Regions from separate parts of the Microbispora sp. NPDC049633 genome, predicted to be linked through region 4. Evidence: riboswitches for the same ligand, from Rfam matches in the RefSeq annotation. Region 4 holds a riboswitch; each other region holds the start of a gene.
The links. Region 4 has a riboswitch for cyclic di-AMP ahead of AB0J39_RS11460 (C40 family peptidase). Riboswitches for the same ligand answer to the same signal wherever they lie in the genome.
Positions count from the first base shown of each region.

Region 1 (5,329 bases), on a different contig from region 4:
CCCTCGGCACTGAGCGGTCCGCCACCCGGCGGCACCGGCGCAGGCAGTGCCGTCACCGTTTCACGGCGGCCCCACGCCGCGGTGCTCCGCGCACCGTCCGCGTCCCCGATGGGGACGGCCCCCGCGCGCTCAACGTCCGCTAGACGTGGCGGGAGCGCGCTCCCCTTCGTCATCAACGTGAGGTTCAATCACCGTGGACATCGATGTCCAGAGCTTTGCCGTGGCCAACCTTCGCCGCCGCCCCGAGGTCGTCGAGACCGGCGGCTTCGTCGTCGGGATCGATCCCGGAACCCGCAGCCCGCACGTCAACTACGCCACCCCCCTGCCCGGAGCCCGGCCGTCCGCGCGGGACGTCGCGGCGCTGGTCGGGGCGTTCCGCGAGCGCGGGCTCAAGCCCCGGCTCGAGTTCGCGCCGGACGCCGCGCCCGGCGTGGAGCCGGCGCTCGCCCAGGCGGGCTTCGGCGTGGAGGCGGTGCACGACTATCTCGTCTGCACCCCGGACACGCTGACGCCGCGTAGGGACGGCGGTCCCCTGGTGGAGACGCCGGTCGCGGACCAGGACTACCTGTTGATCGACGCCGCTCTGTCCGAGGCGTTCGGCGCCGAGTTCGCCGCCTCACCGGAAGGCGCGGCCCGGCTGCGCCGCCTGCAGGAGAGCGGCGGGGCGGTGCGGTTCGTCCGGGCGCGGGACGGCGGGTGCGCCGGCGCGGCCACCTGCTCCGCCCCCGCCGTCGGCACGTCGGAACTCGCCGGTGTCGGCACGCGCCCGGCCTTCCGCGGCCGGGGTGTCGCCGCCGCGGTCACCGCCGCGCTGACCGCCGAGATGTTCACCCGTGGCGCGCGGTCGGTGTGGCTCGAGTACGGCGGCGAGGGGTCGCGGCGCGTCTACGAACGCGTCGGCTACCGGCCGTCGGGCACCCGCCTGTACATGTCGCTCGAGGAGTGACCCGTCCGGGACCGGTCGCCGGCCGGTGATCGTCCGGCCGGCGGCTCGCACGGCGGCGGGCCTCCGGGTCCGCCGCCGGCGCCGTACGGCTGTGTGGCGTATCTCACCGAGGACGGGCCGCGACCGTGAGGACCAGCGGAAGTGTCGCGCAGCGGCGGCCCGAATCTGGTCATTTGCCGGTTTTTGGACCGTGTCTTACTTGTTATCTACTATGCTTCCCGTGTCGCGCCGGTGTGCGGTCCTCAACCCGAGGACGACCGGCGACCGCCGAATCCCGGACGTCATCCATCCCGGGAACCGGGGACCCATGTCTCTTGGGGTGAATCCGGACCATCCGGTAGGGCTACTCCTGGCCCGAACCCGTCAGCTAACCCGGTAGGCGGCCAAGGAGAGGAGAGCGCGTGGAGTGTCGGCTCCACCTGCCGATCCGGTCCGCGTCGCATCGACGGACCGCTTGCCCGCCCTGGAACGTCTCCAGGCTTCCGGGGTGATGGCGCGCCCGTGACGGGCTGCCACATCTCCCGTTTCTGATTCCGCCCCGCCGGGGGGCCGTGCCCTCGTACGGCCGTGCCGTCGTGCCGTCGTGCCGTCGTGCCATCACGCCCCGGAGGGCCGGTTCGTCATGTCTTAAAGCGCGCCATGAGGAGCCTCCGATTTCCAGCGATCCCATAGCTCGGCAACTGCTCGACGCCGTCCGCCCGGAACTGGGCTACCGCGAACGAGCGGGAAAACATACGAAGTTCGGCGAATGGTACGCCGACAACGTGGCCAAGGACCCCGACTTCAAGACCGCCCCCTGGTGCGACATGTTCGTCTCCTGGGCGGCGAACCGGGCCGGGGTGCAGGACCATGTCGGCGAGTTCGCGCTGACCACACGGCACGCCAAGTGGTTCAAGAAGCAGCACGCCTGGAGCGACAAGCCCGAGCCGGGCGCGGTGGTCTTCTTCGACTGGTCGGGAACCAAGAACGTCCGCGACATCGACCACGTCGGCGTGGTCGAGAAGGTCGTGGGCGGGAAGGTCCACACGATCGAGGGCAACGTCGACGGCGTCTGGCTGAAGCGCAAGGTGCGCGACAAGAACAAAATCGTCGGGTACGGCCTGCCGCGCAAGGTCAAGCCGACGCCGAAGGCGACGGTGACGGTCCAGCCCGTGGCCGCGGTGAACGCGAGCGTCCAGGGTCCGGCCGGGCCCACCACCAGGAACATGGCGGCGCAACAGGGGCAGTCTCCCGACGTCGTGTGGTCGCCGGGCGACGCCGTCCTGCCGGCCGGTCTGCTCTTCGCGGTGGTCTCCACCGCCGTGACCGGGCTCCGGTTCAGGGCCGCGGCGGCGCCCTCCGTCGGACGGCACCGCAGGCGCCGCACCCGCTGACCTCCGCCGGCCGCGTCCCGGACAAGCGGGCCGGTCACTGCTGGAGGAGGTGCTTCATCTCCGTGATCTCGTCCGACTGGCCGGAGACGACGGACGCCGCCATCCGCCGGGCCGGCTCGTACGCTCCGCCGCGCAGTTCGTCCCGGGCCATGCTGACGGCGCCCTCGTGGTGCCGGATCATCATGGTGAGGAAGGCCCGGTCGAAGGCCCGCCCGGACAATCCTTCGAGGCGTCGCATGTCCTCGGGGGACATCATGCCGGGCATGGCGTGGTGGGCCGGCGCGGCGCTCTCGTCGGGCGCCCGCTCGCCCAGGCGGTGAGCCAGCCGCTCATCGTGCGGATCTCGGCAGCCTGGGCGGCCTCGATCCGCTCGGCGAGCCGCCTGACCCGGGCGTCGGCCGCCCGGCTGCCGGCCAGCTTCGACATCTCCACCGCCTGACGATGGTGCGGGATCATCATCCGGGCGAACATGACGTCCTGCTCGTTGTGGCCGGCCGCCGGCGTCGTGGCGGCCAGTGCGGCGACCGGGGCGGCGACCGGGGCGGCGACCGGGGCGGCGACCGGGGCGGCGGGCAAGGCGGCGGGCGGGGCCGGCGTGCCGGCGAAGGCCGCGGTGCCGTACCCGCCCGTGCCGCTCAGCAGAGCGGCCGCCAGCAGGGCCGAGGGCAGCACGCGTCCGCTCATCGCAACCACCTCCGTATTCGTCCGGACACGGTGACTGGGCCGGAACGGGGCGACGGCCCGGCCCGCGGTGGCGGTCCGGCCCGCGGTGGCGACCCGGCACGCGGTGGCACGCCGGAAGCCGCGGGGCCTGTCCGCCCGCGAAACCTCCGCCGTGCCCGGACGCGACGCCCCCGCCGTCCGCCCCGGGAGACGTGCCCGGCCGGATGCCGGTCATGCCTCCCGGGCCTCCTGCCGGTCGGGGGGCCACGAGGTCCCTCGGAAGGCGGCGGGTCAGCACTGGCCGTCGGCGAGCACCCAGTGATCCGGGCCGGTCTGCCGGAGCGCGTGGACGGTGAACGTGTTCCACAGGCCCATCGCGTCGTTCGACCCCTTGGCGTAGGTGTGGCCGCCGGACTGGTACGCCCGTCCCGCCGTGGTGTGGGCGTAGTTGCTCGCCCGTACGCACGTCCCGGCCGGCGTGCCGCCGGGCGAGGGGGTGGGGCTGGGGCTGGGGCTGGGCTGGGCGCCGCCGTCCAGGCCGAAGAACCGGGCGTCGTGGTAGGCCGAGCAGATCGTGTCGAGGAAGTACGCCGCGGTGGCGCCGCACTGGTCGGGGGCGCCGCCGGGATCGACGGGGAGGCCGTGACCCATGCCGCCGATCTCGTAGAGGCGGACGTCGTCGTCGCCGTAGACGGTGAGCGTGGTGCCGCCGGTGAGCGACCGTGTGGCGGTGGGGGCGGGGGAGACGCCCCGCACGTTCGCCCACTGGTCGCGCAGCTGCCTCCCGTTGGCGGGGACGACCGTGTAGTCCGACTGGCCCTGCCAGACGGCCACCCGGGGATACGGCCCCGCGTAGCCGGGATAGGCGTTCCGGACCAGGTCACCCCACTGCTGCGGGGTCCTGCTCGCCGGGCCGTACTGGCAGCCGGACGCCTCGATCAGGCTGCTCGCGCAGCGGTACGCGAGACCGGCCGCGATCGACCCGGCGGCGAAGACGTCCGGGTAGGTCGCCAGCATGACGGCGGACATCGCCCCGCCCGCCGACAGCCCGGACACGTAGACCCGCGCGGGGTCGGTCCCATAGGCGGCGACCGCGTACGCCACCATGGCGCGGATGGACGCGGCCTCGCCCTGCCCCCTGGTGGTGTCGCCGGTCTGGAACCAGTTGAAGCAGCTGGACGCGTTGTTGGCGCTGCTCGTCTGCGGCAGCACAAGGGCGAAGCCCCACCGGTCGGCGTACTCGCGCCAGCCCGAGTCGGCGAAGTAGCCGCTCGCGTTCTGGGTGCAGCCGTGCAGGAGCACCACGAGCGGCCGGCCGCCGGGCAGGCCGTCGGGACGGTAGGCGTACATCGCGAGGTTGCCGGGATTGGAGCCGAACGACGCGACCTGGGCCAGTGACGCGGCCCGCGCGGGTGGGGCGCCCGAGCCGAGCAGGCCGGCCAGGACGAGAAGGAGGACGGCGACGGCGGCGACCGCTCGCGGCGGCCGGGCGGGGAGGGGGGTGACCATGGCGACTCCTCGGAAGACCGGGCTCACCGAGCCTTTCCGGGCACGGTAGAACGCCGGTAAGCGCCCGGACATGTTCGCCGGACACACTTTTCGCCAGGCTGTCATGGCGTCCGCCAGCAGAGCGGACATAGGTCCGCTCAGCGGTCATGTCAGAGGCTTCCGCTGGCTGCCGTCACGTCACGGCGGAGTGAGCCTGGGCATCCCGAACTGTTCCCTGCGCCGTCAGGCGGACGGAGACGGGTGGACAGGGTCTAAAGTTGACTCGGCGAGTTCGAGCGGAAGAGGCGTTCATGGCACGAGGCGACACCGGACCTGACTTCATCGAGGCGCTGGCGCGCGGCCTCGATGTCATCAGGGCGTTCCAGCCGGGCCGCCCGGTCATGTCCCTGACCGAGGTGGCGGCCGCGACCGGCCTGGCCCGGCCGACCGCGCGGCGCATCCTGCTCACGCTGCAGGAGCTGGGATACGCCCGGCCGGAGCAGGGCGGCTTCGCCCTCACCCCGCGGGTGCTCGAACTCGGCGTCTCCTACGTCCGCTCGACCGGGCTGTGGGAGGTCGCCCGGCCGCATCTGGAACGGCTGGTCGCCCAGACGCGCGAATCGTCGTCGATAGCCCAGCTCGACGGGTCCGACATCGTGTACGTCGCCCGGGTGGCCGTACCGAAGATCGTCGCCCTCTCGGTGCAGATCGGGACGCGGTTCCCGGCGCTGCAGACGTCCCTGGGCAAGGTGCTGCTCGCCGCGCTGCCGCCGGACGAGCTGGAGCGGGTGCTGACCGAGCCGAGCCGGTCGGGCATCGAGCCGCGGTGGCGGCCCGGCCGGGAGGAGCGCGACGCGAT
Region 1 is NZ_JBFAOO010000062.1:1,937-7,265, reverse strand. It holds gene AB0J39_RS18190 (GNAT family N-acetyltransferase) at 194-946, shown strand; cyclic di-AMP (ydaO/yuaA leader) riboswitch at 1,202-1,344, shown strand; gene AB0J39_RS18185 (CHAP domain-containing protein) at 1,711-2,319, shown strand; partial or broken gene AB0J39_RS18180 (DUF305 domain-containing protein) at 2,354-2,745, opposite strand; gene AB0J39_RS18175 (PHB depolymerase family esterase) at 3,274-4,491, opposite strand; gene AB0J39_RS18170 (IclR family transcriptional regulator C-terminal domain-containing protein) at 4,782-5,329, shown strand, end outside.
Region 1: linked by a shared signal. The riboswitch ahead of AB0J39_RS18185 (CHAP domain-containing protein) and the one ahead of AB0J39_RS11460 (C40 family peptidase) in region 4 are both predicted to bind cyclic di-AMP.

Region 2 (5,329 bases), on a different contig from region 4:
ACGTAGTCGGCGAAGCCCTCCATGAGCCACATCGGGACGGCGCGGGGGCCGGCGGTCGCGACGTGCGTCAGCTCATGGGTCACGACGACCAGGCGGCCCGTCGCGGACAGGCGGGCGAACGCGGCCGGCTGCACGATCACCCGGCCGCCGGTGGCGACGGCCGCCAGGCCCTCCACCTTCGCCGGCGCGGCCAGCACGGCGGTCTGCTCCTCGCCGCGAGGCACGAGGACCACCGCGCCGCCGTACCCGCCCCAGATCCTCCGCACCGCACGGTCCGCGCGATCGGCCAGCGCGGCGATCTCGGCGACCAGCGGCCGGGGCGACCCGACGACGACAGCGCGCGCGCCGCGGGCGACGGAGGCACCGGTCCACATGCCCGGATGCTCCCGCGCGGCGGCGCGGGCGTCGAGCCGCAGGGCGAGCAGCGGATCGGGCGGGGCCGCGGCCTCCGGCCCGGCCAGCAGCGCGGCCAGCGCGACGGCCACGGCCGCGGCACGGCGGGGACGGACTCCGTGGGACGGATTCGCGGGCCGGCGCCGGTCGGCCTCGGCGCGCACGCCCGGCACGCCGTCCGGCACGACTACGGGCACGCCGCTCGTGACAGTCACGCCGTGCATGGTAGCCAGCACATGCCACGGCCCCGTCCACCTCGGCGAGGTGGACGGGGCCGCAAGGACGGCACCGGTCGAGGGGGCTTGGTGACCGGCGCCCTCAGACGCCCGGACGGACGGCACCCACGAAGGTGCTCCTCCGGTAGGCGTCCAGCTTGTCGATCCGCACCCGCGTGCCGCTGTGCGGAGCGTGGACCATCTTGCCGTGCCCGACGTACATGCCGACGTGACCGCCGCCGCTGGTGAAGATCAGGTCACCGGGCTCGAAGTGCCCCCAGGACACCTTCTTCCTGACCGCGCCGCGGATGGACCACGTCGTGCGCGGCAGCCGTACGCCCGCCTTGCGCCAGGCGTACTGGACCAGGCCCGAGCAGTCGAACGCGCCCGGTCCGGTGGCCCCGTAGCGATAGGGGTCGCCGATCTGCTTCCTGGCGGTCTGCACCGCGCGCAGGGCCTTGGCCCGCTGGAGCGCGCTTCTGCTGACCTTCCGTTTGGCGGCGGACTTCTTCTTCGTCGCCTGCTTCTTCGCCGCGGCCTGGCGGGCGGTGGTGTTCGCACCGGTCGCCGTGGCCGTCTTCGGGGCCGTCTTCGTCTCGGGGGCTGTCTTGACGACCGTGACCGTCACCGTGTCGGCCGCCGCCGGATGCGCACCGGCGACCCCTACGGATGCCGTCAGAGCGGCACTTCCAAGGGCAATTCGGGCAATACGGGACAGGCTAGCGGGGGTGGTAGACAGGATCTCTCCTCGGCTCTTCCGCAAACGCCTACCGGGTTAGCTGACGGGTTCGGGCGGGGAAGTCGCCCTACGGCGCGCGATGCGCCGATTCACCCCGGACCTTCGCGTGAAGGTCGATGGTTCCCCGGCTCCGTGCCTCCTGACTGCACGGACTCGGCAGGCCACCGGCGCCGGGGATCCCGCGAGGGGGTGTTGGGGGCGCCGATGACGGTGGAATTGTTCGCGCTACCGGCCGGCCGGACCGGTTCGCGGCGGCGAGGCGTGCTCGCCGCGGCCCAGAAGCTACCCAGGACCCGGCGCGTTCGGCAAAGCCCCGCCGCCGGATAAAGATCGGATAACGAAGGCCGCGGAGAAGAAACCGCAGCTTACCCGCAGCACGGATGGCTAAATGTGACTCTGCTCACAGTCCCGCCACAGAGGCTGAGTTCGGTCACTTCAGACGCAACCATCACAGCGCGGGCGAGACGTCAGGGACGGACGGCGCCGATGGCGTGATACTCGGCAAGTGTGACAATCTTCACAACATCTCCGGTCTGCGGAGCGTGGACGACCTTGCCGTCGCCGGCGTAGATGCCGACGTGCCCGTACCCGGCGTGCCAGAGCAGATCGCCCGGCTGGAGCTCGTCCAGCGAGACCCTGCGGCTCGCGCCCCAGGCCCACTGCTCGTAGCTCGTCCGGGGCAGGGTCACCCCCGCGGCCGACCAGGCGGCCTGCACGAGACCCGAACAGTCCCAGGAGTCCGGCCCGGTGCCTCCGTAGCGGTAGGGCTTGCCGACCTGCTTGTAGGCGAACTGAAGGGCCGCCAGCGCGTTGCCCGACGCCGGCCCGGTGTAGACGATGCCGGCGCTGTTCGGGTTGCCCGGGTTGTACGTCCCGAGCGAGCGCAGCAGCTTCATCTGCTCCCTGACGAGCTTGTCGACCTTCTCCTTCTCGTCGGCGAGCTCGCTCCTGACGTCGGCGGCCTCGTTGTAGGACGCCTTGCTCTGGTCACGGCGGTCCTTGAGGCCCTGGATGGCGCTCTCGTACTCCCGGAGCCGCCCGGCGCGCTCGGCCGAGATGTGGTTGAGCGTGGCGAGGCCGCTGAGCGTGGAGTCGGGATTCGAGCTGTAGAAGACGCCGCCCCACGAGCCCATCTCGCCGACCTGGTAGCTGTTGACGGCCATCGTGACCAGCCCGGAGCGGAGCTCCTCCACCCGGACGTTGTGCTTCTTGTAGTCCTCGTTGACGGCGAGGTACTTCCGCCTCGCCTTCTTCCACTTCTCGTTGGCCGCGTTGTAGCGGTCCACGAGCTTGTCGGCCTGCTCGTTGAGCTTGTTCAGCTTCGCCTTGGCCTGCGCGACTGTGGGCTTCGGATCCGCCTGCGCGCCCGTCACCGGCATCAGCAGGACCACGGCGGCCAAACCGGTGGCCACCGGCACACGCCCTCGCACTGAGGCCCCCTTTAGATCTACGAAACCTGCGCGCGACTCTATCTAGGCGATCATGAAGCTTCAACCTGGTCGCAGGTATTCGCCGTGGTCATGACACAGGGCGACGAGGCGCGTCCGGAGCGTGCGTACGGGCGCTCAACCGCGGCCGAGCCGGCGCAGCAGCAGGAGCGAGGGCACCGGGCGCGCGCCCATGCGGCGCACCGACTCGGCCACCTCCCGGTCGGAGGAGACGACCGCGATCGCCCGCCCCGACGGCTCCGCCCGCACCAGCGTGCGGATGAGGTCGTCGGCGATCTCCCCGGGCGCGCTGAACATCACCCGGACCCCGCGCGGCGCGGACACCTGGACGGGCCCGTTCAGCTCGGCGCCGTCGAAGACGCACGTCACCTCCGCCCGCGTCTGGACGGCGAGCCCGCCGAGCCCGGTGAGCAGCCGGGCCCGCTGGTCGGCGAGGGTCAGCGAGGGGTAGCCGGTCTTGGTCACGTTGTAGCCGTCGACGATCAGGTGCAGGTGAGGGAGGGCCAGGAGCTGGTCGAGCAGCTGGGGGTCGTCGTTGGCCAGCGCCCGCGCGGGCACGGCCGTCACGCCCGGCTCGCCCGGCACGACGGCGGTCACGTAGTCGGCCGGCCTGCTGATCGTCGTGGGCAGGCCGAGCTCCTTGCGCAGCCCCGCGGCGGTGTCCTGCAGCGCGTCCAGCAGCACCCGGACCCGGGCGTCCTCGATGCTGCGGCCCTCGCGGGCGGCCCTGCGGCTCGCCTCCAGCTGGCGCTCGGCGTCCGCCAGGCGTTCCTTGAGCCGGCGCAGCTCGGTCTCGGCCGCGCCGTTGGCGCTCGCGACCCTGGCCCGCGCCTCGGCCGTCTCCGCCTCCAGCTCGGCCGCCCTGGTCTCGGCGGCCCTGACCCGCTCACGGGCCTCGTGCAGCTTGCGCCGCAGGTCGGAGTTCTCCGCGCGGGCCGCCTTGAGCTGCTCGCGCACCCGGTCGATCTCCTCCTTGGCGGAGGCTCGCTGCGCCGCGAGCTGCTCGCGCAGCCGCGTCTCCGCCTGCTCCCGCTGGCTGCCCGCCGCGGCGGCCTGCTCCAGGTCGGCCCGCGCCTGCTCGACCAGGTCCGGCCAGCCGGGCGGACGGGTCAGGTAGGCCGCCGCCGCGACCAGCACCGGCTCGGCCGCGGGGGGCACCGTACCCTCGGCCAGGCTCGTCACCAGCTCGGGCCAGGCCGCCTCCAGCGTCTCGGCCACCCGCTCGCGGAACTCCTTGTCGTTCTCCAGCTGGGCCGCGATGGGCGCGCTGCCCAGTCGGGCGCGCTTGCGTGGGTCGAACTTGGCGATGTTGCGCAACGGCGGCGGCACGGCGGCGGCGGGCATCGAGCCCAGCACCTGCGCCGCGACCTCCACCACGTGTAAGCGGACCTGCTCGGGCAACGGACGAGACAGGCCTTCTCCGGCTGAACTCATCTCGTCGCTCCTCGGCCGTGTCCTACAGATCTTCTGCCCACTGCGGTCGCCCCGGCGGCGCCTCGCGGTGCTGTCGCCCCCGAGTGCGAGAACGCCCCCCGATGCCCGCCGCCGCGAGACGTGAGCCTCGCGGCGCGCCCACCGGGCCGCCCTCACACGGCAAGATCTGCGAGACACTCCCTTGTTCTTGTCCCTTCCAAGGGTACGGCCGTCGCACCGTGTCCATGCCGCGTTCATGATCTGTCACCGGGCCGCCGGCGGTGCGGCCCGGCGCGGACGACCCGTTGGCGGGCGCCCGGCACCCGTCCGTACGCTTGGCGGCGTGTTCACCCCGCCGTACCCGATCACGACCCCCCGGCTGGTCCTGCGCCCCTTCGCCGAGGCCGACCTCGACGACCTGCACGCCTTCCACTCCCTGCCGGAGGTGACCAGACACCTGTACTGGGACGCCCGTACGCGGGAGGAGACGAAGGCCGCGCTCGACCGGAAGATCGCGTGCGCGTCGCTCGGGGAGGACGGCGACGTGCTCAGCGTGGCCGCCGCACTGGCCGGCGGAGGGCCGGTGATCGGCGATCTCACGCTGTTCCTGCGCAGCCGTGAGCACCGCCAGGGCGAGATCGGCTTCGTCTTCAATCCGGCCTGCCAGGGCCGCGGACTGGCCACCGAGGCGGCCCGCGAGATCCTGCGCATCGGGTTCGAGGGTCTCGGGCTGCACCGCGTCCACGGCAACTGCGACGCGCGCAACACCGCCTCCGCCCGCCTGATGGAGCGGCTCGGCATGCGCAAGGAGGCCCACCTGGTGGAGAACGAGTTCTTCGCCGGCGCGTGGAGCGACGAGCTGATCTACGCGATGCTGGCCCGCGAATGGCACGCCGGGGCGGCGTCCGCGTAGCTCCCCACCTGGCCGTTCCTTTACCGTCGCATGGGGCCGGTACGGCAATTGTCGGTCGGCGTCTCTATGGTCTTGGGCGTGGATGCGGTACAGGGCACGCTGGACGAGCTCGGCACTCCCCTGCGGGAGGTGACGTTCGTCGTCTTCGACCTGGAGACCACCGGCGGCTCGGCCGCGGAACACGCCATCACCGAGATCGGCGCGGTGA
Region 2 is NZ_JBFAOO010000159.1:11,351-16,679, reverse strand. It holds gene AB0J39_RS29955 (hypothetical protein) at 1-608, opposite strand, end outside; gene AB0J39_RS29950 (C40 family peptidase) at 712-1,236, opposite strand; cyclic di-AMP (ydaO/yuaA leader) riboswitch at 1,358-1,516, opposite strand; gene AB0J39_RS29945 (NlpC/P60 family protein) at 1,815-2,777, opposite strand; gene AB0J39_RS29940 (NYN domain-containing protein) at 2,913-4,229, opposite strand; gene AB0J39_RS29935 (GNAT family protein) at 4,552-5,121, shown strand; gene AB0J39_RS29930 (DEDD exonuclease domain-containing protein) at 5,200-5,329, shown strand, end outside.
Region 2: linked by a shared signal. The riboswitch ahead of AB0J39_RS29950 (C40 family peptidase) and the one ahead of AB0J39_RS11460 (C40 family peptidase) in region 4 are both predicted to bind cyclic di-AMP.

Region 3 (5,329 bases), on a different contig from region 4:
GCCATAGAAAAAGGGGCCGATGGTCCGTTCCATCGGCCCCCCCAACGGTCGTTACCTGACCTTGACCACCACGGTCTTGGCGACCTTGTCATGCAACGCCTGCTGCAACGGCCTGTCCCAAAGCAGCCACAGGATATTCAGCAACGAGAAGATGCCCGCCAGGTACGTGACGAAGGGAATCCAGCGCACCAACTGCGGACCCCACATCACGATTGCGCGCTTACCGGCCGTGTCGACGGCGAGGCCGCCGTCGAGGGTTCCGCCGATCGATACGACCTTGATGCCCATCGCGATCTTTCCGAGCGTCTGCCCGCGCTGGCGCAGCATGACGAACTCGTAACCGACCATGACGATGCCGGCCAGGATCGCCGTGAGCAGTTCCGCCAGGAAGTAACCGCCTCCCGGGGTGATCCTCCCGTTCGCGATGTCGACACTCGGGTTGGTGATGATGATCGCCGCGATCACGACCGAGATGATCCCGAAGGGGATGCCGACGACCACGCCGTCGATGATGCGGGCGACGAGGCGCTGCCACCACTCCGCGAGCGGCGCCGGGGCGCCGGGCGGGATCGGCCCCGCGGCCGCGTACGGCTGGCCGTAGGCGGGCTGGGCGTAGCCCTGCTGGCCGTACTGCTGAGCGCCGTAAGCCTGCTGCTGACCGTAGCCCTGCTGCTGGCCGTACCCCGGCTGGCCGTACTGCTGCTGGCCGTAGTCCTGCGAGGCGGCCTGCTGGGCGCCGTAGCCCTGCTGACCGTACTGCTGCTGGCCGTAGCCGCCCTGCTGCTGACCCTGCTGGGCGCCGTAGCCCTGCTGGCCGTACTGCTGCTGGGCGCCGTAGCCCTGCTGCTGACCGTAGTCCTGCGAGGCGGCCTGCTGGCCGTACCCCTGCTGGGGTCCGGTCTGGCCGTAGCCCTGCTGCTGGCCCTGCTGGGCGCCGTAGCCCTGCTGACCGTACTGCTGCTGGGCGCCGTACCCCTGCTGCTGACCCTGCTGCTGACCGTAGCCCTGCTGCGGGGTCTGCTGGCCGTACTGCTGCTGGCCCTGCTGGGCCCCGTAGCCCTGCTGCGGGCCCGTCTGGCCGTAGCCCTGCTGCTGGCCGTACTGCTGCGAGGCGGCCTGCTGGCCGTACCCCTGCTGGGGCCCGGTCTGGCCGTAGCCCTGCTGCTGGCCCTGCTGGGCCCCGTAGCCCTGCTGCTGGCCGTAGCCGCCCTGGGCGGCGTCGTAGCCGGGCGGCTGCTGCGGGCCCGTGTTCTGCCCCGTGTGGCGGTAGTTGACGACCGTCACGTCAGGGTCGTAGTCCTGGGCCTGTCTGTCCGTGCCGTACCCGGGGTGCGATGACGGCGGTGGCGTTCCGTCCGACTCGTCCTGGGGGTACGGCGGCTGTCCGGTGCTCACCGTGTCACCTCGTTTCGAAGACGCATGCGCCGCACGTCCGTAGCACACGCTGATATTGCCAAAAGTAGCGACAGGCGTAACAACAGTCACCTTTGCGGACGCTGACAATTCGCGTCAAGATCATTATCTGCCGGGGCGTGAACGGCGGTCAATGGCGGTCGAGGTGCAGCAACATCCGGGTGTTCCCCAGAGTGTTCGGCTTGACGTGCTCCAGATCGAGGAACTCGGCGACGCCCTCGTCGTACGACGCGAGCAGTTCCGCGTACACCTCGGGAGAGACCGGTGTGCCCTGAATGGGCCGGAAGCCGTGCCGGGCGAAGAACTCGACCGCGAACGTGAGGCAGAAGACCCTCCGCACGCCGAGATCCTGGGCGGTCTCGATGAGCGCGGCGACGATCCGGTGACCGATGCCCCCACCACGCACCACGGGGTCCACGGCGACGGTCCTGATCTCGGCGAGGTCCTCCCACAGCACGTGCAGCGCGCCGCAGCCGACGACCTGCCCGCCCACCTCCGCGACCCAGAACTCCTGCACGTCCTCGTACAGCGTCACCGTGCTCTTCTTGAGCAGACGGGGGCCGACGCCCGAGTACGCGTCGACGAGGCGCCGGATCGCCCGGACGTCCGGCGTCCTGGCCCGGCGCACCGTCACGGCCGTGGCACCCGAACCACTGGATGTCTGCGCGGCGACCTGCTCCATGAGCGGTCAGCCTAGCCGGACGCAATCCGATCCCTCATAGTCGGCGCGAAGGACCTCCACGGATAACGGTCATTCCCAAACACCACGCCCGACATGAGGCCTGACCCTCTGTAGCCGTCAGGATACGGATGGACGCCCGGCCGACCCGCGAGACCGCGATCCGGTTCGTCCCACTTTTTCCGGCAGTCCGCGCGGCACATCCACCACCTCGAATCGCTCCAAACACAGGTAAACGCGGATGTACCCCCATTGAGCCCGTGACCCAGCTGTGATCGTTTGGTTGTCAAACGTAGACGGGTTTCGGAGTTCTGGTTGAGCAAGAACTCGCCGTGCACTATCGTCCACCGACGATGCCGGTCATCGTGAGCGCTCACGGCGGCCGGGCGCCGAATCTTCGAAGCACCGAGTGCGGAGGGGAGCCGGGGACCCAACTGCAGGATCAGGATCGGTTCGGTCTAGATCGTCAAGGGGTGAATCCACCAAGGTAGGGCTACTCCGGCCCGAACCCGTCAGCTAACCCGGTAGGCGCTCAGTAGTGCCCCGCCACATGGCCGTGCTCCACGACACACGGCCTGCCGCGGGGCACATGTGGGAGAGGAGCTCGGTTGCGCACGCGTGGAGGACGGCCGGCGGGCAGGCACGCCCGCCGCCGACGGTCCGGATCCGGCACGGCCGGTCCGGGTGCCATCCGCCGATTGGCGTTCGTCGGCGTCGCGCTCACCGCGATCACGTTCGGCGCCCCGGTGGTCCGCGCCACCGCCGACCCCAAGCCGAGCCTCAAGGAGCTCACGGAACAGGTCGAGAGCCTCTACACCGAGATCGAGAGCCTCACCGAGCAGTACAACGGCGAGCGCGTGCGGCTGAAGGCGGCCGAGAGGTCCGCCGAGCTCGCCAAGAAGAACCTCGCCAAGAGCGAGGCCGAGCTGGAGGTCCGCCGGCAGAAGGCCAGCGCCCTCGCGCAGCACTCCTACATGACCAACGGGCTCGGCAACGCGCTCGTGCTCATCGACAGCGACGCCGACCCGCGGAAGTACCTGAGCCAGGCCTCCACGACGTACGCGCTGGAGCTGCAGGAGAGCCAGGAGGTCGCCGAGGTCACCAAGGCCATGGACGCCGCCGCGCGGGCCAGGGAGAGCGCGGCGGCCCGGCAGGCCGAGGTCAAGAAGCTGCTCACCGGCCTCGACTCGCGCCGCGACAAGATCACCAAGTTGATCAAGAAGACCGAGAGCAGCCTCTACCGGCAGGTCTCCCGCACGGTCGGCAGCGAGACGCGCAGCCGGATGGCGTTCCCGATCGTGGGCGACGGCAAGGCCGCCCAGGCGGCGCGCTGGGCCCTCAGGCAGCAGCTCAAGCCGTACGTGTGGGGCGCCGAGGGCCCCGGCTCCTTCGACTGCTCGGGTCTCGTCATGGCGGCCTACCAGGCCGTCGGCATCAGCCTGCCCCACTACACGGGCGACCAGTGGACGGCCGGCACCCACATCTCCCGCGACCAGCTCCGCCCCGGCGATCTGGTGTTCTTCTACTCCGACCTGCACCACGTGGGCATCTACATCGGCGGCGGCTACATGATCCACGCGCCGCGCACGGGAGACGTCATCCACATCGCCAAGATCGCCGGACGGCCGTTCGCGGGAGCGGTGCGCGTCGCCGACTGAGCGGGGCCGCCGAGACCGCGCGCCCCGGAGCGCGCGCCGGCTGAACCGCGCCGCGAGACCGCGCGACCCGGAGCTCACACCGGCCTAGCCTCGCCGCGAGACCGCGCGACCCGGAGCTCACGCCGGCCGAGCCGCCGCTTGGACGGCTCCGCCGACGTCGCCGCTTTCTCCGGCGCCCTTCCCGGCCTCGTGCGATCCGGAACACGGTCAGATGAGGCGGCGGCGTGCCGCCCAGGCGACGGCCTCGATCGCCGTCGCGACGCCGATGCGGTCGCAGATGCCCCGCAGCCGCCGCCGCACCGTGCGCCCGCTGACGTCGAGACTGCGGCCCACGCGGTCTGCGGTCACGCCCTTGGCCAGCTCCGCGAGAAGAAGTAAGTCCTCATCGGTGATACCGGCACGATCAAAGTCCGAGGCGAGACTGTCACCTCGGTAGACGACCTCGGGAACACCCATCGTCCGCCCTCCCCCACGACGATGATTCGTCGGCCCACCCTTCAGGGAAGGTAAACGCCTGCCGCGAAGGTCGTCAAGGTTGAAAGCCGACCGGCCGGTCGTACGCCTTCCGGGGCGCCTCGACAGCCTCCGCCCGATCGCTTCCGGCGGCGCTCGGAGATTTCACCCAGGCACGTGAGCCGGCAGTCGGGTTCGGACCGGCACCGAGGGTCGATTACACCTTTCCTCCGCCTTACTTACGCACTTACAGGTGCCTACTAACTGAAAGAGAGTAACTCCCCCTACGCTCGGCGCCAGGTGGAAGGAGGACACATGAGAACACTGGTGGCACAGGACGGTGCCGTACGGGTGATCGAGACGCCAGATCCCGAGCCGGGGCCGGGCCAGGTGCGGATCAGGGTGGAGGCGGCCGCCGTCAACCCGATCGACCTCATCACCGCCTCGGGCGCCCTGCCCGATTACGGCCTCACGCCCCGGCTGGAGGCGTACGCGCTGGGCTGGGACGTGGCGGGCGTGGTCGACCGGGCCGGAGCGGGCGTGACGGCCGTACGCCCCGGTGAGCGCGTCATCGGGCTGTCGGATCGGCTGACCGACCGGCCCAAGGCTCAGTCGGACCTGGTGGTGCTGGACGAGGCGGCCGTCGCGCCGGCGCCCGCGGGGGTGGCCGCACCCGAGGCGTCGACACTGCCGCTGAACGCGCTCACCGCCGTCCAGGCGCTCGACCTCGCCGGGCTCGACAAGGGCGAGACCCTGCTCGTCACGGGCGCGGCCGGGGGCCTCGGCGGCTACCTCGTGGAGCTGGCCGCGGCGCGGGGGATCAGGGTCGCCGCGGTCGCCGCGCCGGGCGACGAGCCGCTCGTGCGGGGCTTCGGCGCGGAGTGGTTCATACCGAGGGGCGCCGACCTGGCCGCGACCGTCAGGGCCGTCGTTCCCGGCGGCGTGGACGGCCTGGTGGACGCGGCGGTCGCCGGCCTGCCCGCGCTGGACGCCGTGCGCAACGGGGGCGCGTTCGTCGCCGTCGCCGCCGGGCAGGCCCCGCTCCCGTTGCGCGGCATCCGGGTCTCGACGGTGTTCGTCCGCGCCGACGCGGACCAGCTCTTCGACGTGACGAAGCTGGCCGAGG
Region 3 is NZ_JBFAOO010000276.1:1,999-7,327, forward strand. It holds gene AB0J39_RS36505 (RDD family protein) at 52-1,395, opposite strand; gene AB0J39_RS36510 (amino-acid N-acetyltransferase) at 1,544-2,095, opposite strand; cyclic di-AMP (ydaO/yuaA leader) riboswitch at 2,486-2,638, shown strand; gene AB0J39_RS36515 (NlpC/P60 family protein) at 2,791-3,750, shown strand; gene AB0J39_RS36520 (LuxR family transcriptional regulator) at 3,958-4,206, opposite strand; gene AB0J39_RS36525 (NADP-dependent oxidoreductase) at 4,519-5,329, shown strand, end outside.
Region 3: linked by a shared signal. The riboswitch ahead of AB0J39_RS36515 (NlpC/P60 family protein) and the one ahead of AB0J39_RS11460 (C40 family peptidase) in region 4 are both predicted to bind cyclic di-AMP.

Region 4 (5,329 bases):
ACGACGGCGGCTTCGTGGTCACCGGGACCTCGGCGCCGGGGCTGGGGGCCCTGGTGGACCTGCGAAAAGGCAGGACGTTGCCGCTGCCCGCGGGCAGGGACGACTGGAACCTCGCGGGGTTCAGCCCGGACAGTGAACGGCTGCTGCTGCAGGGGGTGGTAGGGGGCCGCGTGACGGTGTTCGACCGGGCGCTGCGTGCCCGGTTGCGGCCGAAGACGCGAAAGTGGGTGGTGGCCCTGGCGAACGACTACGTGACGGCGGCGGTGCCCGTCGGCTCGTGGCCGGAGTCCCGCAAGCTACGCCTGCTCAACCTGCGCACCGGCCACGAGAGCGGCACCGTGACCGTGCGGCTGCCCCGTGGGCAGCAGATCGACGACCTCGACTTCGACACGGCGGGGCGCGTGGTCGTGCGCTCGAAGACCAAGACCGGCGTGGCGGTCTACCGGGTCTCGAAGACGACCGGCAAGGCGACGCCGCTACGCACGATCACCAGGCCCGACACGCGGGTCTGGGTGCTCCCGGGAGACAGCACGTACGAACCGTGGACGGAGAAGGCGAGCAAATCGTCCCGGTGACGAAGTGAACCGACCCTCTCCTCCGAACGTCATCCTCATGACGGAAGGGGAGGCGTTGTGCGTACCGTGTTCGTCTCGGGGATGACGGCGCTCGGGCTGGCGTGCGCGCCCGCCGTGGCGGCCTCCGGCGTGACCCACGAGGGCGGCCGGGCCGGGGAGACCGCCGCGTGGCGGCTGGCCAGGGTGAACACCCTGCCCGGTGACGACGTCCTCGACGACGTGACGGTCCTGGCCGACGGCTCCGTGTGGGCGGCCGGTCACCGGGTCGCGAACGGGAAGCAGCGGGGCCTGGTCCAGAGGTACGACGGCCGGGCGTGGCAGGTGGTCCCCGGCGCCCCGCCGTACGAGCTGAAGGCCGTGGCGGCCACCTCGAACAGCAACGCTTGGGTCTTCGGCCAGGGGAAGGCCGCCCGGTGGAACGGCCGCGCGTGGACCACCTTCTCGCTGGGCGGCGCGTTCTCGGCGACGGACGCCGACGCGACGGGCGCGAAGGACGTCTGGGCGGTGGCCGGGTCCTCGGCCTCGGCCAGGCACTGGAACGGATCCTCGTGGAAGAGCGTCCGGCTGCCGGCTCACGCCGCCGCCGTCGACGCGTACAGGGCCCGCGACGTCTGGGCGGCGGGCAGCAAGGGCGACCGTCCCGCGATCATGCGGTGGAACGGAGGGTCCTGGGCGCTGGTGCCCACACCCGCGGTCAAGCTGCCCGCCCCCGACGCCGTCGCGTTCCTCGCCGACATCGCCGTCGTGAGCCCGGGGAACGTGTGGGCCGTCGGCGGCGTCACCTGGGAGGGCGCGGACGACGAGGGTGACGACGTCACCTACAACCGCACCCTGGTGATGCGCTGGAACGGCACGTCCTGGTCCGCCTCGGTCGGCGCCGCCAACGCGCAGCCGTACACGGAGGTGGAGCCCGACGGCAAGGGCGGCATGTGGGTCGTGCAGGGCAACTGGAACCCCACCCTGTGGCACGTGACGGGCTCGGCGTGGAGGAGCGTCCCCCTCCCCCGGAAGGCGGGCACCGACGCCGTCCTGTCCTCGATCGCGCGCAGGCCGGGCACGGCGGCGCTGTGGGGCGCGGGTTTCACCGTGCCGCAGGGCGACCCCGACGACCCCTCGGCCAACGGCACGTTCTGGCGTACGCGCTGATCTTCACGATGCCGGAAGCTTCCCTCCGGCTCTCGTCCGGGTGTGACGAGCGCCACGTTTCTCCAAGCACGCGGCTCTGACCTGCGATTATGTGGCCATGATCCCTTTTATGGGCTTCTTACCCTTTATGTGCCCTTTGCCCGGATATGGGAGAGCTTGGTAGTTTCCTTGCCCTGCGACGGCGGCGTACCCCATGACGCCGCCGTAGCGGAACCGGCACCGCCGTGCTTGAAAACGAAAATCCACTGTCACCGTCGTCGTGTCCTCTCCGCCCCCCAGGGCGCCGGTGACGCCGAATCCGTGCGGCAAGGAAGCACGGAGCCGGGGAACCAGTCGACCTTCGCACGAAGGTCCGGGGTGAATCGGCGCGCCGAGCGCCGTAGGGCGACTTCCCTGCCCGAATCCGTCAGCTAACCCGGTAGGCGCAAGCGGAAGACTCTAGGAGAGACCCCCTGTCTACCAACCCCGCCACCCTGTCCCGCATCGCCCGCGTCACGATCGGTGGCGTCGCGCTCACCGCCTCTGTAGCGGCCTTCGGCGCACTGCCCGCGGCCGCCGCTCCGGGGACGGTCACGGCACCACAGCCCGCCTCGACGCTCATCCCGCCCCAGCCCCCCGCGACGGGAGCCACCCCGGACACCGCCGCGGCGCCCACGACCCCGACCCCGATCCCGACTGCGGCGGCGACCACGGCGGCGACCACCGCCGGGGCCACCCCGGACGCCGCCGCGGCCAAGAAGCTCAGCAAGTCCGCTCTCCAGCAGGAGAAGGCCGAGCGCGCCATCAAGGTGGCGAAGAAGCAGCTCGGCGACCCCTACGTGTGGGGCGCCACAGGCCCGCGGGCGTTCGACTGCTCCGGGCTGGTCCAGTTCGCCTGGCGCAAGGCCGGGATCAAGCTCCCGCGCACGACGTGGTCGATGCTCAACGCCGCCAAGAAGAAGGTCCGCCTGGCCCACCTCAAGCCCGGCGACCTCGTCTTCACCAGCGGCGGCGGCCACGTGGGCATGTACATCGGGCACAAGAAGGTGATCAACGCCCCCCACAGCGGCGCGGTGGTCCGCATCGACAGCCTCAAGGGCTACTGGAGGAGCAGCTTCCTCACCGCCGTACGCCCGGGGGTCTGACACCGGGCGCGAGGACGACGGTTCCCGGCCTGCGGCGACGCAGGCCGGGAACCCCGCGCGCGCCCGCGCCCTCGGAAACAGGAAACCTCCGGTCGGGCGACACCGACCGGAGGTCTCATGAATCCTGCGTCACATCGTCAGCGCTGCAGCGTCAGCACGCCCGGCCGGTAGGGCAGGAGGCCGTAGTCGACGCCGTTGGAGCTGGGGCTGCGGCCCTGGTAGAGCAGCTGCAGGTTGCAGGCGTCGACGGTCTTGGTCTGGTCGGGGTTGCTGCGGACCAGGTCACCGTGACTGATGTCGTTGGTCCAGGTGGCGCCGCTGTTGGCCTTGCCCGCGAAGGGGTTGCTCTCGCTGGTGGCCTGCGGGGTCCACGAACCACCCAGGCTGGTCGCCGTGTACGAGCGGAAGTAACGGCCCTGCGAGCCGATCGACTCGACCAGCATCAGGTACTTGTTCAGGCCCTGGAGCTTGTAGACCTCGACGCCCTCGAACAGGTTGTTCGTCGTGTCGCTCATGATCTGGGTGTAGTTGGAGCCGAAGCTGCTCGGGAAGTTCCCGATGGGCATGCTCTGCCGGTAGATCTTGCCGTTGTCCCCGGCGAAGAACAGGTACATGTTCTGGCCGTCACCGATGAGGGTCTGGTCGATGGGGCCGGTGCCGGAGCCGGTGATGCTCGCCGTGGACAGCGTCTGCTGCGCCGACCAGCTGTTCACGTTGCTGGGGTCGCTGGAGGTCCGGTAGGAGAAGGCGGTCCCGCCCCACTGGTAGGCCAGCACCCAGATGTTCTTCGGAGCGAAGTAGAACAGCGTGGGCGCGACGGCCGAGAAGGGCATCGTGTTCTGGCTGGCCGAGGCCATGTCGGACCAGTTGGTGAACAGGCCGAAGTTCATCGAACCCCAGCTCGTGCCCGTGTTGTGCGTCGTCGCGTAGACCAGGTGCTTGCCGTTGTAGACGACGTTGGTGAAGTCCTTGAGCGAGACCCATCCGGACTTCGGGTTCGCCAGCGAGCCCGTGGAGGTCCAGCGGTACGTCGACGGGAGGTCGCACGTGCCGCCGGTCGGCGTCACCGTCGGGGACGGTGACGAGCTCGGGCCGCCACCTCCGCGGATGCTCCACTTCTGGTTGTCGCCGCCCCAGCAGCTGTAGAGCTGGACCTGGCTGCCGTTGGCGGTGCCGGCGCCGACGACGTCCAGGCACAGCCCGGACGCGACGCCCACGATGGTGCCGTCGGAGTTCTGGCGCCACTTCTGGTTGTTCTGGCCGTTGCAGGACCAGATCACGACCTTGGTGCCGTTCGTCGTGCCCATGTTGTAGGCGTCCACGCACCGGGTGCCGTTGAAGGTCCGCAGCTCACCGGCGGAGGTGAACTCGAAGCCCTGGTTCGCCTGCCCGTTGCAGTCGTAGATCTGCAGGGCGGTGCCCAGCGCGTCGGTGTTGCCCGCCACGTCCAGGCAACGCCCCGACGCCGCACTCACCAGGGGTGCGGGCGCCGCCGACGCCGGCACCGCCCACGTCGCGGTGGCCGCCACCAACGCGGCCAGCACCGCCACGAGGCGTACGCCGACACCGACCGGCGAACGACGCCGGCCGCTCGTCATGCGAATGGGGGGTGAATCCATTGTTTCGTTCTCCTCCTTCGGGGGGTGAAAGCGTGGCGAAGCGGGCCACGCCAGGAAAAACCGCAGCGATTGCACGGAGGCGGACAGGTACAGTCCGCAATGGAAAGGCCAAGGGCGACCACGGATCTGTTAGCGCTAACATCTGGCGCAATCCCGGGTTCCTCTCCCTCGGCTACTCGTCGGTGATGGTGCAGCGGCGCGGATACGACCGGGCGAGGCACCGCGTCAAGGACGCGACTCTGCCCCCCGCCGACCACGTCCGGATGCCGCCGGGGTGGCGCGCGGCCGCGGACCGCCTCCGATCATGGAGACCCTCCTTTCCGTGGCCGGCGCGTGTTAGCGCTCACAATTCACGACGCGGAGAGCCGCGTCCACAGGTCTCGTTGCCGGTGATAATGGCGGAGCAAACTAGGATCCGCCGGGGTCCGTCAAGAGCCGACCGGGAGCTTCGGCGGCGCCTCGCGCTCCTGGAACGCACTCAGCTGGCATTACGGGCCCGGCCCGCACCGCATGCGATCCGGCACGTGATGAAACTTTCAACCGAGTACGCGCCGACGCGGGCGGCGGCCTGCCGCATCACCGATTGCCGCGCTCCCCGGCGAGCGGCCGGGAGCCCGGTTCACGGCCTGACGCCTTCGGGGAACCCGGTCCAGCGCAGGTCGGGCGGGAGGTGGCTCATGTCATTGAACATCACGAGCGTGGGCGGCAGGCCGTCGCGGTAGTCGATGACCGTCAGTGCGGTGTTGGCGCTGTTCAACCCGAGCCACCGAGACGGCGGCGCGTCCAGCGCGTGCCGCACCAGCCACGCGATCTGGTAGGCGTGCGTCACCAGCACCTCCCGTGTGTCGTGCCGGGTTCCCTCCGC
Region 4 is NZ_JBFAOO010000032.1:34,928-40,256, forward strand. It holds gene AB0J39_RS11450 (WD40 repeat domain-containing protein) at 1-575, shown strand, start outside; gene AB0J39_RS11455 (hypothetical protein) at 633-1,721, shown strand; cyclic di-AMP (ydaO/yuaA leader) riboswitch at 2,002-2,161, shown strand; gene AB0J39_RS11460 (C40 family peptidase) at 2,510-2,845, shown strand; gene AB0J39_RS11465 (non-reducing end alpha-L-arabinofuranosidase family hydrolase) at 2,983-4,464, opposite strand; gene AB0J39_RS11470 (histidine phosphatase family protein) at 5,084-5,329, opposite strand, start outside.